Linked DNA regions of Marichromatium purpuratum 984. The protein of the gene in region 2 binds, or shares a complex with, the protein of the main gene of each other region. Links are inferred from orthologs where the notes say so. Each region holds a gene or a part of one and is shown on either strand. Other genes may lie near its edges.

The links. The genes of interacting proteins can lie anywhere in the genome.
Region 1: the proteins of accD (region 2) and accB are in contact, whole or in part, in a solved structure (PDB 8UXZ), measured with the Escherichia coli proteins. The link is inferred for Marichromatium purpuratum 984 from one-to-one orthologs.

The regions. Positions count from the first base shown.
Region 1 is NZ_CP007031.1:247,796-251,699, forward strand. Bases 976-3,904 are described here. They hold accB (acetyl-CoA carboxylase biotin carboxyl carrier protein), read right to left. Parts: upstream 2,708-3,904; coding sequence 2,243-2,707; downstream 976-2,242. Other genes in these bases: accC (acetyl-CoA carboxylase biotin carboxylase subunit), read right to left, coding at 976-2,143; aroQ (type II 3-dehydroquinate dehydratase), read right to left, coding at 2,710-3,171; MARPU_RS01100 (TlpA family protein disulfide reductase), read right to left, coding at 3,304-3,873; dsbD (protein-disulfide reductase DsbD), read right to left, coding at 3,870-3,904. Outside these bases: prmA (50S ribosomal protein L11 methyltransferase), read right to left, coding at 1-60; more of accC, read right to left, coding at 803-975. UniProt on the Escherichia coli protein: This protein is a component of the acetyl coenzyme A carboxylase complex; first, biotin carboxylase catalyzes the carboxylation of the carrier protein and then the transcarboxylase transfers the carboxyl group to form malonyl-CoA.
Region 2 is NZ_CP007031.1:1,474,740-1,480,871, reverse strand. Bases 1-3,000 are described here. They hold accD (acetyl-CoA carboxylase, carboxyltransferase subunit beta), read right to left. Parts: upstream 1,954-3,000; coding sequence 1,048-1,953; downstream 1-1,047. Other genes in these bases: trpB (tryptophan synthase subunit beta), read right to left, coding at 2,789-3,000; trpA (tryptophan synthase subunit alpha), read right to left, coding at 1,950-2,792; folC (bifunctional tetrahydrofolate synthase/dihydrofolate synthase), read right to left, coding at 1-1,045. In the rest of the region: more of trpB, read right to left, coding at 3,001-4,039; MARPU_RS06660 (phosphoribosylanthranilate isomerase), read right to left, coding at 4,020-4,649; tRNA pseudouridine(38-40) synthase TruA, read right to left, coding at 4,673-5,455; MARPU_RS06650 (FimV/HubP family polar landmark protein), read right to left, coding at 5,567-6,132.

The DNA of each region.
Region 1 (3,904 bases), 1.2 Mb from region 2 along the record:
GATGGCGAGCCGTTCGGCCTGTTCGCGGGGGGCATCGAATCTGAGCTGAAGCCAGGGCATGGGGCGCGCGTCCTCTGAAACAAACCTGAAATCATAGCATCCGCGCGCGAGACTGGGGCGGGTGGCGATCAGCTTCCAGCTACCAGCTACCAGCCGCCAGCCACTTGCTGCCAGCGTCGTAGGATGCGCAAAGCGCAGCGTGCCCATCGAGGCGCACGCAGGCGCCGGGCACGCTGCGCTTTGCTCGGCCTACGGGACGGGTCGCAGTTGGCCGGGAATCGACCGTCATCCACGCCCAAAAACCCTTCGGGTCCTTGGTGTCTTTGCGGTTCGGAACAGCCGCCAGCCGCCAGCCGTCAGCCACCAGCCACCAGCCGCCAGCCGCCAGCCGCCAGCTGTCAGCTGTCAGCTGTCAGCTGTCAGCTGTCAGCCGCCGGGAGATTGAACCGCCAAGATATCGTCTTGCCCGTCAATCGCTGATCATGCATACCAGCCTTCCCGACTGGAGGCTGGAAGCTGATCGCTGGAAGCTGGTCCGAACCGCCAGGACACAAAGGACGCGAAGAAAGCGATCAGCCTTCAGTAATCAGTCTCCAGTGTCGGTATGCGATCAACCGCGACGCGACGAGACACCCCAGCCTCTCACTGGAGGCTGGCAGCTGGAAGCCTTTCTTCATCTTCGCGCTCTTGGTGTCTTGGCGGTTCACACTCTGACTGGAGACTGGAGACTGGAGACTGGAGACTGGAGACTGGAGACTGGAGACTGGAGGAGCGGGGCGGGCGGGTGCCCGCCCCGAGAGGCTCAGAGACCGAGCATCTTCTCGAGATAGTGGATGTTGGGTCCACCGGCGAGGAAGGCGCCGTCGCGCATGATGGTGCGCTGGAGCTTGATGTTGGTGTCGATGCCGTCGACGATGGTCTCGCGCAGCGCGCTACACATGCGTGCGACGGCGGCCTCGCGATCCTCACCGTGGGTGATCAGCTTGCCGATCATCGAGTCGTAGTAACAGGGCACCGTGTAGCCGGAATAGATGTGCGTCTCCAGCCGTACGCCGGGGCCGCCGGGGGCGTGGAACTCGGTGATCTTGCCCGGGCTGGGCATGAAGGTCTCGGAGTTCTCGGCGTTGATCCGGCACTCGATGGCGTGTCCGCGGATCTCGATGTCCTCCTGACGGTAGCGCAGCGGTTCGCCGGCGGCGATCAGGATCTGTTCCTTGATGATGTCGATGCCGGTGACCATCTCGGTGACCGGGTGTTCGACCTGGACGCGGGTGTTCATCTCGATGAAGTAGAACTGCCCGTTCTCGTAGAGGAACTCGAAGGTGCCGGCGCCACGATAGCCGATGGTGCGGCAGGCCTCGGCGCAGCGCTCGCCGATCTCGCGGCGCTGCGCCTCGGTGATGCCGGGGGCCGGGGCCTCCTCGACCACCTTCTGGTGACGGCGCTGCATCGAGCAGTCGCGCTCACCGAGATGGATGGCGTTGCCCATCTGGTCGGCGAGCACCTGGAACTCGATGTGACGCGGGTTCTCCAGGTACTTCTCCATGTAGACCATGTCGTTGCCGAAGGCCGCGGCGGCCTCGGCCTTGGTCAGCGAGATGGCGTTGAGCAGGGTGGCCTCGGAGTGCACCACGCGCATGCCGCGTCCGCCGCCGCCGCCCGATGCCTTGATGATCACCGGGTAGCCGATCTCGCGCGCCAGCTCCAGGGTGCGCTTCTTGTTGTCGTCGAGCGGGCCGCCCGAGCCGGGGACGCAGGGCACGCCGGCGGCCTTCATCGCCTCGATCGCCGAGACCTTGTCGCCCATCAGGCGGATGGTCTCGGGGCGCGGGCCGATGAAGATGAAGCCGGAGTGCTCGACGCGCTCGGCGAAGTCGGCGTTCTCTGAGAGGAAGCCGTAGCCGGGGTGGATGGCAACGGTGTCGGTGACCTCAGCGGCGCTGATCAGCGCCGGGATGTTGAGGTAGCTCTGCTGGGATGCCGCCGGGCCGATGCAGACGGCCTCGTCGGCCAGCAGGACGTGCTTGAGGTCGCGGTCGGCCTCGGAGTGTACCGCGACCGTCTTGATACCGAGTTCGCGACAGGCGCGCAGCACCCGGAGCGCGATCTCGCCGCGGTTCGCGATCAGAACCTTCTCGATCATTGCAGCCATGATTGCAGTGTCTTCTGTAGCGGTTGCCAGGCTGCGCCACCGAGGTGGCGCAGGGTCGACGCTCGCGCGAGGGGGCGTCCCCTCACTCGATCACTCGATCACGAACAGCGGCTGGTTGTATTCGACCGGCTGACCGTTCTCCACCAGGATGCGCTTGACGGTACCCGCCTGTTCGCACTCGATCTGGTTGAGGATCTTCATCGCTTCGATGATGCACAGGGTCTCGCCGGTCTTGACCGACTGGCCCTCCTCGACGAAGGACTTGGCGCCCGGCGCCGGGGCGCGGTAGAAGGTGCCGACCATCGGCGAACGCACGACCTCGCCCTGGAGTTCGAGCGGGGCCTCGTCATCGCCCTCGTCGGCGCTGCTCGCGGCAACGCTCGCCGCGGGTGCGGCCGGGGCCGGAGCCGCGGCTTGCTGCGGGGTGTAGACCGGCATGGCGGTGCTGCCGTGGCGGCTGATGCGCACGGATTCCTCGCCCTCGTGGATCTCGATCTCGGCGACGTCGGATTGCTCCAACAGCTCGATCAGCTTCTTAACCTTGCGGATGTCCATGGTCAGTGTTTCTCGTTCGTGTGGTCTTGCGCCACGCGGGTGAGCGCAGCGCGCAGCGCCAGTGCGTATCCCTCGGCTCCGAGCCCGCAGATCACTCCCTCCGCGATGTCGGAGAAGTAGGAGTGCGCGCGAAACGGCTCGCGGGCGTGCACGTTCGACAGGTGCACCTCGATGAAGGGGATCGCGACCCCCAGCAGCGCATCGCGCAGGGCGACGCTGGTGTGGGTGAAGGCGGCCGGATTGATGATGATGAAGCGCACGTTCTCGTGTGCCGCGCGGTGGACTGCGTCGACCAGGACGTGCTCGGCGTTGCTCTGCAGGAAGGCGAGGTCGTGTCCTGCCCGTGCAGCCATCTGCTGCAGCTCGCGCTCGATGTCGGCCAGCGTGGTGCTGCCGTAGTGCGCGGGCTCGCGGGTGCCGAGGAGGTTGAGATTGGGTCCGTTCAGGACCAGGATCGCGGCCATGTCGCCAGCTGCCTCGCCGAAGGTTGCAACGGTTTCGGATCCACTATTTCGGCTTTGAATAGTAGTGAACCGCCGCGAATTGTCCGTATTTTACGGGATGATGTCCAGCTGGTTCGGCGAATTCACGCCCCGTCAGCGGGCGCTCGCGGGGTCGTCAGCGAGTCGGGCGGCGAGTTGTTCGAATTGTGCCTGATCGAGCACCCCGGTGTGGCTGAAGATGCGCCGGCCACGGGCGTCGAAGGCGACGGTGAAGGGCAGTCCCTCGACGCGGTTGCCGAGGCGCCGGGCGAGGTCGATGGCCTCGAGATCGGCGAGCAGCACGGTGAGATCGAGCGGGTGTTCGGCGAGGAAGGCGCGGGTCGTCTCCGGGCGGTCGACGGCGATCGCCACCACCGCCAATCCGGTGGTGGCATGGGCGCTGGCGAAGCGCTCGAGTCGCGGTAGCTCTTCGGCGCAGTCTGGGCACCAGACTGCCCAGAAGTTGAGGACCAGCGGGCGGCCGGCCCAAGCGTTGCTGGTGTGTTCGCGCCCACCGAGATCGGACAGGCGGAAGTCCGGCAGCTGGTCGAGCGTGCCGCCGCGCAGCCCGACGTGATGGTCACGGTCGGCGCCCTGGTCGAGCCAGCGCTGACCGAGGACCGCCGCGCCGATGCTGATGCCGCCGGCCAGTGCGGTGACCAGCACCACCTTGACCGGGTTCACGGCGCGGCCCGGCGCAGGTGATCGGCGAAGG
Region 2 (6,132 bases):
CCTGATCGGCGAGCGCCGCGAACAGCGCCTCCGGCTCCTTGTCGGCGAGCATCGCCAGCACCACCCGCACCGCTAGACCACGACTGGCGAAGGCACGCAGATTGGTCGCCAGCGCGGCGGCAGCCTGGGCGTTGTGGGCGACATCGAGGATATGACTCGGGGTCCCCGGCAACACCTGGAAGCGCCCCGGCAGGCGGGCGCGCCCGAGCCCCTGACGCAGGGCGTTGCGCGGGATCGGCAGGCGCTCGCGCAGGGCATCGAGTGCGGTGATCGCCGCAGCGGCGTTGTCGCGCTGGAAATCGCCGCGCATCGCCGGCAACGGCAGCGCATGACGGCGACCATCGGGACCCTGCCACTCCCAGCCGGCCTCGGCGCCGTGACGGTCGAACTCCACGCCCTGCTGCAGTGGGCGCGCGCCGCAGCCGAGCGCGGCCTCGCGCAGGGCCGCCGGCGCGTCGCGCTGACCGATCACCGCGGCGCGAGCGGGACGGAAGATCCCCGCCTTCTCGCGGGCGATGTCATCGAGGCTCTCACCCAGCCAATCGGTATGGTCGAGTCCGATCGAGGTCACCACGGCAACATCGGCATCGATCAGGTTGACCGCATCGAGCCGTCCGCCGAGCCCGACCTCGAGCACCACCAGATCGAGCCCGGCGCGCGCGAAGAGATCGAGCGCGGCCAGGGTGGCGAACTCGAAATAGGTCAGCGAGATCTCGCCCCGGGCCTGGTCGATACGGTCGAAGGCACCGATCAATGCGGCGTCGTCGACCGGCTCGCCGTCGATGCGGATACGCTCGTTGTAGTGCACCAGATGCGGCGAACCGTAGGTGCCGCAGCGATAGCCGGCAGCCAGCGCGGTGGCCTCGAGCATGGCCACGCAGGAGCCCTTGCCGTTAGTGCCGGCGACGGAGATCACCGGGCAGGCGAAGGAACCATGTTCGAGACGCCGCCACACCGCGCGGACCCGATCGAGTCCCAGCTCCATCGTCCGCGGGTGCAGCGCGGCCTGCCAGTCGAGCCAGGCATCCAGAGTGTCGAAGCGCATCGTCAGACCGGCACCACGGTACGGCAGTAGCGCGGCCGATGGCCGAGGATCGCCAACAGGTCGGCGACCCGCTCGCGCAGGTCGCGACGATCGAGGATCATGTCGATCGCCCCCTTCTCGAGCAGGAACTCGCTGCGCTGGAAGCCCTCGGGGAGCTTCTCGTGCACGGTCTGCTCGATCACCCGCGGCCCGGCAAAGCCGATCAGCGCGCCGGGCTCGGCGATGTTGATGTCGCCGAGCATCGCCAGACTGGCCGAGACGCCGCCCATGGTCGGGTCGGTGAGCACCGAGACGAAGGGCAGTCCACGCTCGCGCATGCGCCCGAGCGCCGCGCTGGTCTTGGCCATCTGCATCAGCGAGAACAGGCTCTCCTGCATCCGCGCGCCACCACTGGCGGAGAAGCAGACATAGGGCGAGGACTGCTCGATCGCCGCCTCCACGCCGCGCACGAAGCGCTCGCCGACCACCGACCCCATAGAACCGCCCATGAACTTGAACTCGAAGGCGCTGGCCACGATCGGCTCGCCCTTGAGTTCACCGCGCATGGTGATCAACGCCTCCCTCTCGCCGCTTAGCTTCTGCGCCTGAGCGATGCGATCCTTGTACTTCTTCAGGTCCTTGAACTTAAGCGGATCGAGCGACTCGAGTTCGGCGCCGATCTCCTCGCGCGAGTCGGGGTCGAGAAAGGCCTCGAGACGCTTGCGCGCGGTGAGACGGTTGTGATGGTTGCACTTGGGGCAGACCTCGAGATTACGCTCGAGCTCGGCGCGATAGAGGATCGCCTGACAGCCCGGACACTTGGCCCAGACGCCCTCGGGCACGGCGCGCTTGTTGCTCGCCTCGGTGCGGATGCGGCTGGTGACCAGTTTCTCGAACCAGCTTTTGCTCTTGTCGACTGCCTGCTTCACGATGTTACCTGCTCGGGTCGGTTGGCGGCCGCGTCGGCAGCGTCGATGGCGCCACGCAGCTCGGCGATGAAGTCCCCAATGGTCGGCGGGATCGCCTCGGGCGTCTCGGCCAGCGCCTCGATCCGCTTGACGATGGCGCTGCCGACGATCACCGCGTCGGCAACAGCGGCCACCCGCGCAGCGGTCTCGCCGTCCTTGATGCCAAAGCCGACACCGACCGGCAGCGGGATGCGCGCGCGGATGGTCTCGACCTTGGCGGCCACCTCGTCGGCGTCGAGATTGGCCGCCCCGGTCACGCCCTTGACCGAGACGTAGTAGACGAAGCCCGAGGCGACCTCGCCGATGCGCGAGATCCGCCGCTCGGTCGAGGTCGGCGCCAGCAGATAGACCAGATCGACCGACTCGGTCCGCAGCGCCTGGACCAGCTCGTGCCCCTCCTCCGGGGGCACGTCGACGATCAGCACACCGTCGAGCCCGGCCGCGGCGGCGGCGCGGGCGAAGCGCCCATAGCCCATCACCTCGATCGGATTGAGATAGCCCATGGCTACCACCGGGGTATCGGCATCACGCTCGCGGAACTGGCGCACCATCTCCAGCACGTCGGCGAGCGAGACACCGCGCGCGAGGGCGCGCTCGGTGGCGCGTTGGATCACCGGGCCGTCGGCGATGGGGTCGGAGAACGGCACCCCCAGCTCGATCAGGTCGGCGCCGGCAGCGACCATCGCGTGCATCAGCTCGACGGTGGTCTCGGGACGTGGGTCGCCGGCGGTGATGAAGGGGATCAGCGCAGTGCGATGCGTCGCGCGCAGCTGTTCAAAACGTGTCGAGATCCGGCTCATAGCGTCAACCCATCGAGTTTGGCGACCGTGTGCATGTCCTTGTCCCCGCGACCGGAGAGATTCACCAGGATGCTCTGATCGGGGCGCATCCCGGGGGCGATTTTCTGCACATAGGCCAGCGCATGGCTGGACTCGAGCGCGGGAATGATGCCCTCGGTGCGGGTGAGGTGATGGAAAGCGGCGATCACCTCGGCATCGGTGACCGCGTCATAGCTGACCCGACCGCAGTCCTTGAGCCAGGCGTGCTCGGGACCGACACCGGGATAGTCGAGCCCGGCCGAGATCGAGTGGGTCTCAATGATCTGACCGTCGGCGTCCTCCATCAGATAGGTGCGGTTGCCGTGCAGCACCCCGGGGGTACCGGCGCACAACGGCGCGGCGTGACGGCCGCTGGCGATGCCCTCGCCGCCGGCCTCGACCCCGTAGATCGCCACCGAGGTGTCGCCGAGGAAGGGGTGGAACAGGCCGATGGCGTTGGAGCCGCCGCCGACACAGGCGACCAGGGCATCGGGCAGGCGCCCGGTGCGCTCGAGCATCTGCGCCCGCGCCTCGCGGCCGATCACCGTCTGGAAATCGCGCACCATCGCCGGATAGGGGTGTGGCCCGGCGACCGTACCGATGATGTAGAAGGTGTTGTCGATGTTGGTGACCCAGTCGCGCATCGCCTCGTTCATCGCGTCCTTGAGGGTGCGCGAGCCGGACTTGACCGGCACCACCTCGGCGCCGAGCAGACGCATGCGATAGACGTTGGCCTCCTGGCGGGCGACGTCGACCTCGCCCATGTAGACCACGCACTCGAGCCCGAGCCGCGCGGCGACCGTGGCGGTGGCCACGCCGTGCTGACCGGCACCGGTCTCGGCGATAATCCGGGTCTTGCCCATGCGCCGCGCCAGCAGCGCCTGGCCGATGGTGTTGTTGACCTTGTGCGCACCGGTGTGATTGAGGTCCTCGCGCTTGAGATAGATCTGCGCGCCGCCGAGTTCGCGGCTCCAGCGCTTGGCGTGATAGAGCGCCGAGGGACGACCGACGTAGTCGCGCAGGTCGGCGTCGAGTTCGGCGAGGAACTCGGGATCCTCGCGAAACCGCTCATAGGCCTCGCGCAACTCATCGAGCGCATAGACCAGCGTCTCGGGCACGAAGGTACCGCCATAGGGTCCGAAGTGACCATCGGCGTCGGGCAGGTCGTAGTGCCCCTGGCTGGCGGCCCGCTGGCTCAGCGGACGCGTGCTATCGGCATCTGTCGCCATCTCTTACCCCTGTCATGAAGGCGGAAATCTTTGCGTGATCCTTGACCCCTTTCGACGCCTCGACGCCACCACTGACATCGACGCCGAAGGGCCGCACCGCGGCGATCGCCGCGGCGACGTTGTCCGGCGCGAGACCACCGGCGAGCACGATCTCGCCGCGCAGCGCCTGCGGGATCCGCGCCCAGTCGAAACGCTCACCGGTGCCCCCGGCGACCCCGGCGCGATAGGTATCGAGCAGCAGCCCGGCGGCGCCGGCATAGCGCGCGCGCACCGCCTCGAGCAGGATGCCCGGGCGCATCCGTACCGCCTTGATCCAGCGCCGCGCGAAGGCCGCGCAATACTCGGGCGGCTCCTCGCCGTGGAACTGCAGCAGCTCCAGCGGCACCTGGCGCAGGGTCTCGCGCACTCGCTCGGGGTCGGCGTCGACGAACAGGCCCACGGCGGTGACGAAGGGCGGTAACCGCTCGCACAGCGCCCGTGCCTGCGCGATGGAGACGGCGCGCGGGCTGTCGGGATGGAACACCAATCCGACGGCATCGGCGCCGGCAACGCTCACCGCGTCGATATCCGCGGCACAGGTCAGCCCACAGATCTTAACCCGGGTTCTGATCATGGCGTAAACCTCCCAGAGCCTCAGTCCGCCGCCAGTCGCTGCAACGGCGTACGATACGCCGCCTGCGGCAGGGCGACGTGCTCGGGATAGTCGGCGCGCACGAAGAACAGCCCCTGGGGCGGCGCGGTAACGCCACCGAGGGTACGATCACGCACCGCCAGAAGCTCACGAGTCCAGCCGACCTCGGCCTCGCCGCGGCCGATCGCCACCAGCACCCCGGCGATGTTACGCACCATGTGATGGAGGAAGCCGTTGGCGCCGATACGCAGGATCACCAGATCGTCCTCGGCGTCGACCTCGAGATAGTGCACCCGGCGCACCGGACTCTTGGCCTGGCAGGCCACGGCGCGGAAGCTGGAGAAGTCGTGCTCGCCGACCAGCGCGCGCGCAGCCTCGCGCATCCGCGCCAGATCGAGCGCATCGTGGACCCACACGGCGCGATTGCGCGCGAGCGGCGAGCGGGTGCGGCGCACCTGCAGCTGATAGCGATAATGGCGCGCCACTGCGCTGAAACGCGCGTGGAAGTCGCCTTCGACCCGGTGCGCCCAGCGCACCGCCACGTCGGGCGGCAGGTTGACGTTGGTGCCGAGCACCCAGGAGCGCTCGCTGCGCGAGGCGGTGGTGTCGAAGTGCACCACCTGCTCGAAGGCATGGACGCCGGTGTCGGTGCGCCCGGCGCACTGTACACCGAGCGGATGATCGGCCACCCGCGAGATCGCCGCCTCCAGGCATTGTTGCACGGTACGCACCCCGACCTGGGTCTGCCAGCCGTGAAAATCAGAGCCGTCGTACTCGACGCCCATCACGATTCGTCCAGGCGTCACGCCGGTCTCTCTCCTGTGAATAACTGCAGGGACACGGACGTGTCCCACCCCCGCGACGCGGGGGCTGTCGATCGTTTCATGCGCGACCCGTCACCCCAGCTTGTCGAGGAGTTGACGGGCCTCCTGGCGCTGGTCCTCGCGACCGTCGGCGAGCACCTCTTCGAGGATCCCGCGCGCGGCCTCCTTATCGTCCATATCGAGATAGGCGCGGGCGAGATCGAGCTTGGTGGCGTTCTCGTCCCACAGCCCGGAGTCCATCTCCCACTGCGAGAGCAGGAACTCGCTCGGATCGGTGTCGGCCACCGGCTTGACCTCACCGCCACCCGCGGGACGGGCAGAGGGCTCGGGGGCGAGCGGCTGGGGCGTGCTCTGCGGCGCCAGGTCGGTATCGGAGAAACCGTCGAGATCCTCCAGGGTCAGCATCAGTTCGGAGTCATCGTCGACGGCGGGCTTCGACGCCCCGTCGGAATCGCTCGGCGCCTCCGGGGCGGACGGGCGCGGGACCGCCGCCCGCTCATCACCGAGACCGCCGTCACCGGTGGCGCGTGCCGCCTCGACCGGCGCCGACTCCTCGAGATCGGTGTCGTCGAACAGCAGCGGCAGATCGAAGTCATCGGCATCGACCTCGGTCTCGGGCTTGGGCTTGGGGGCCTCGC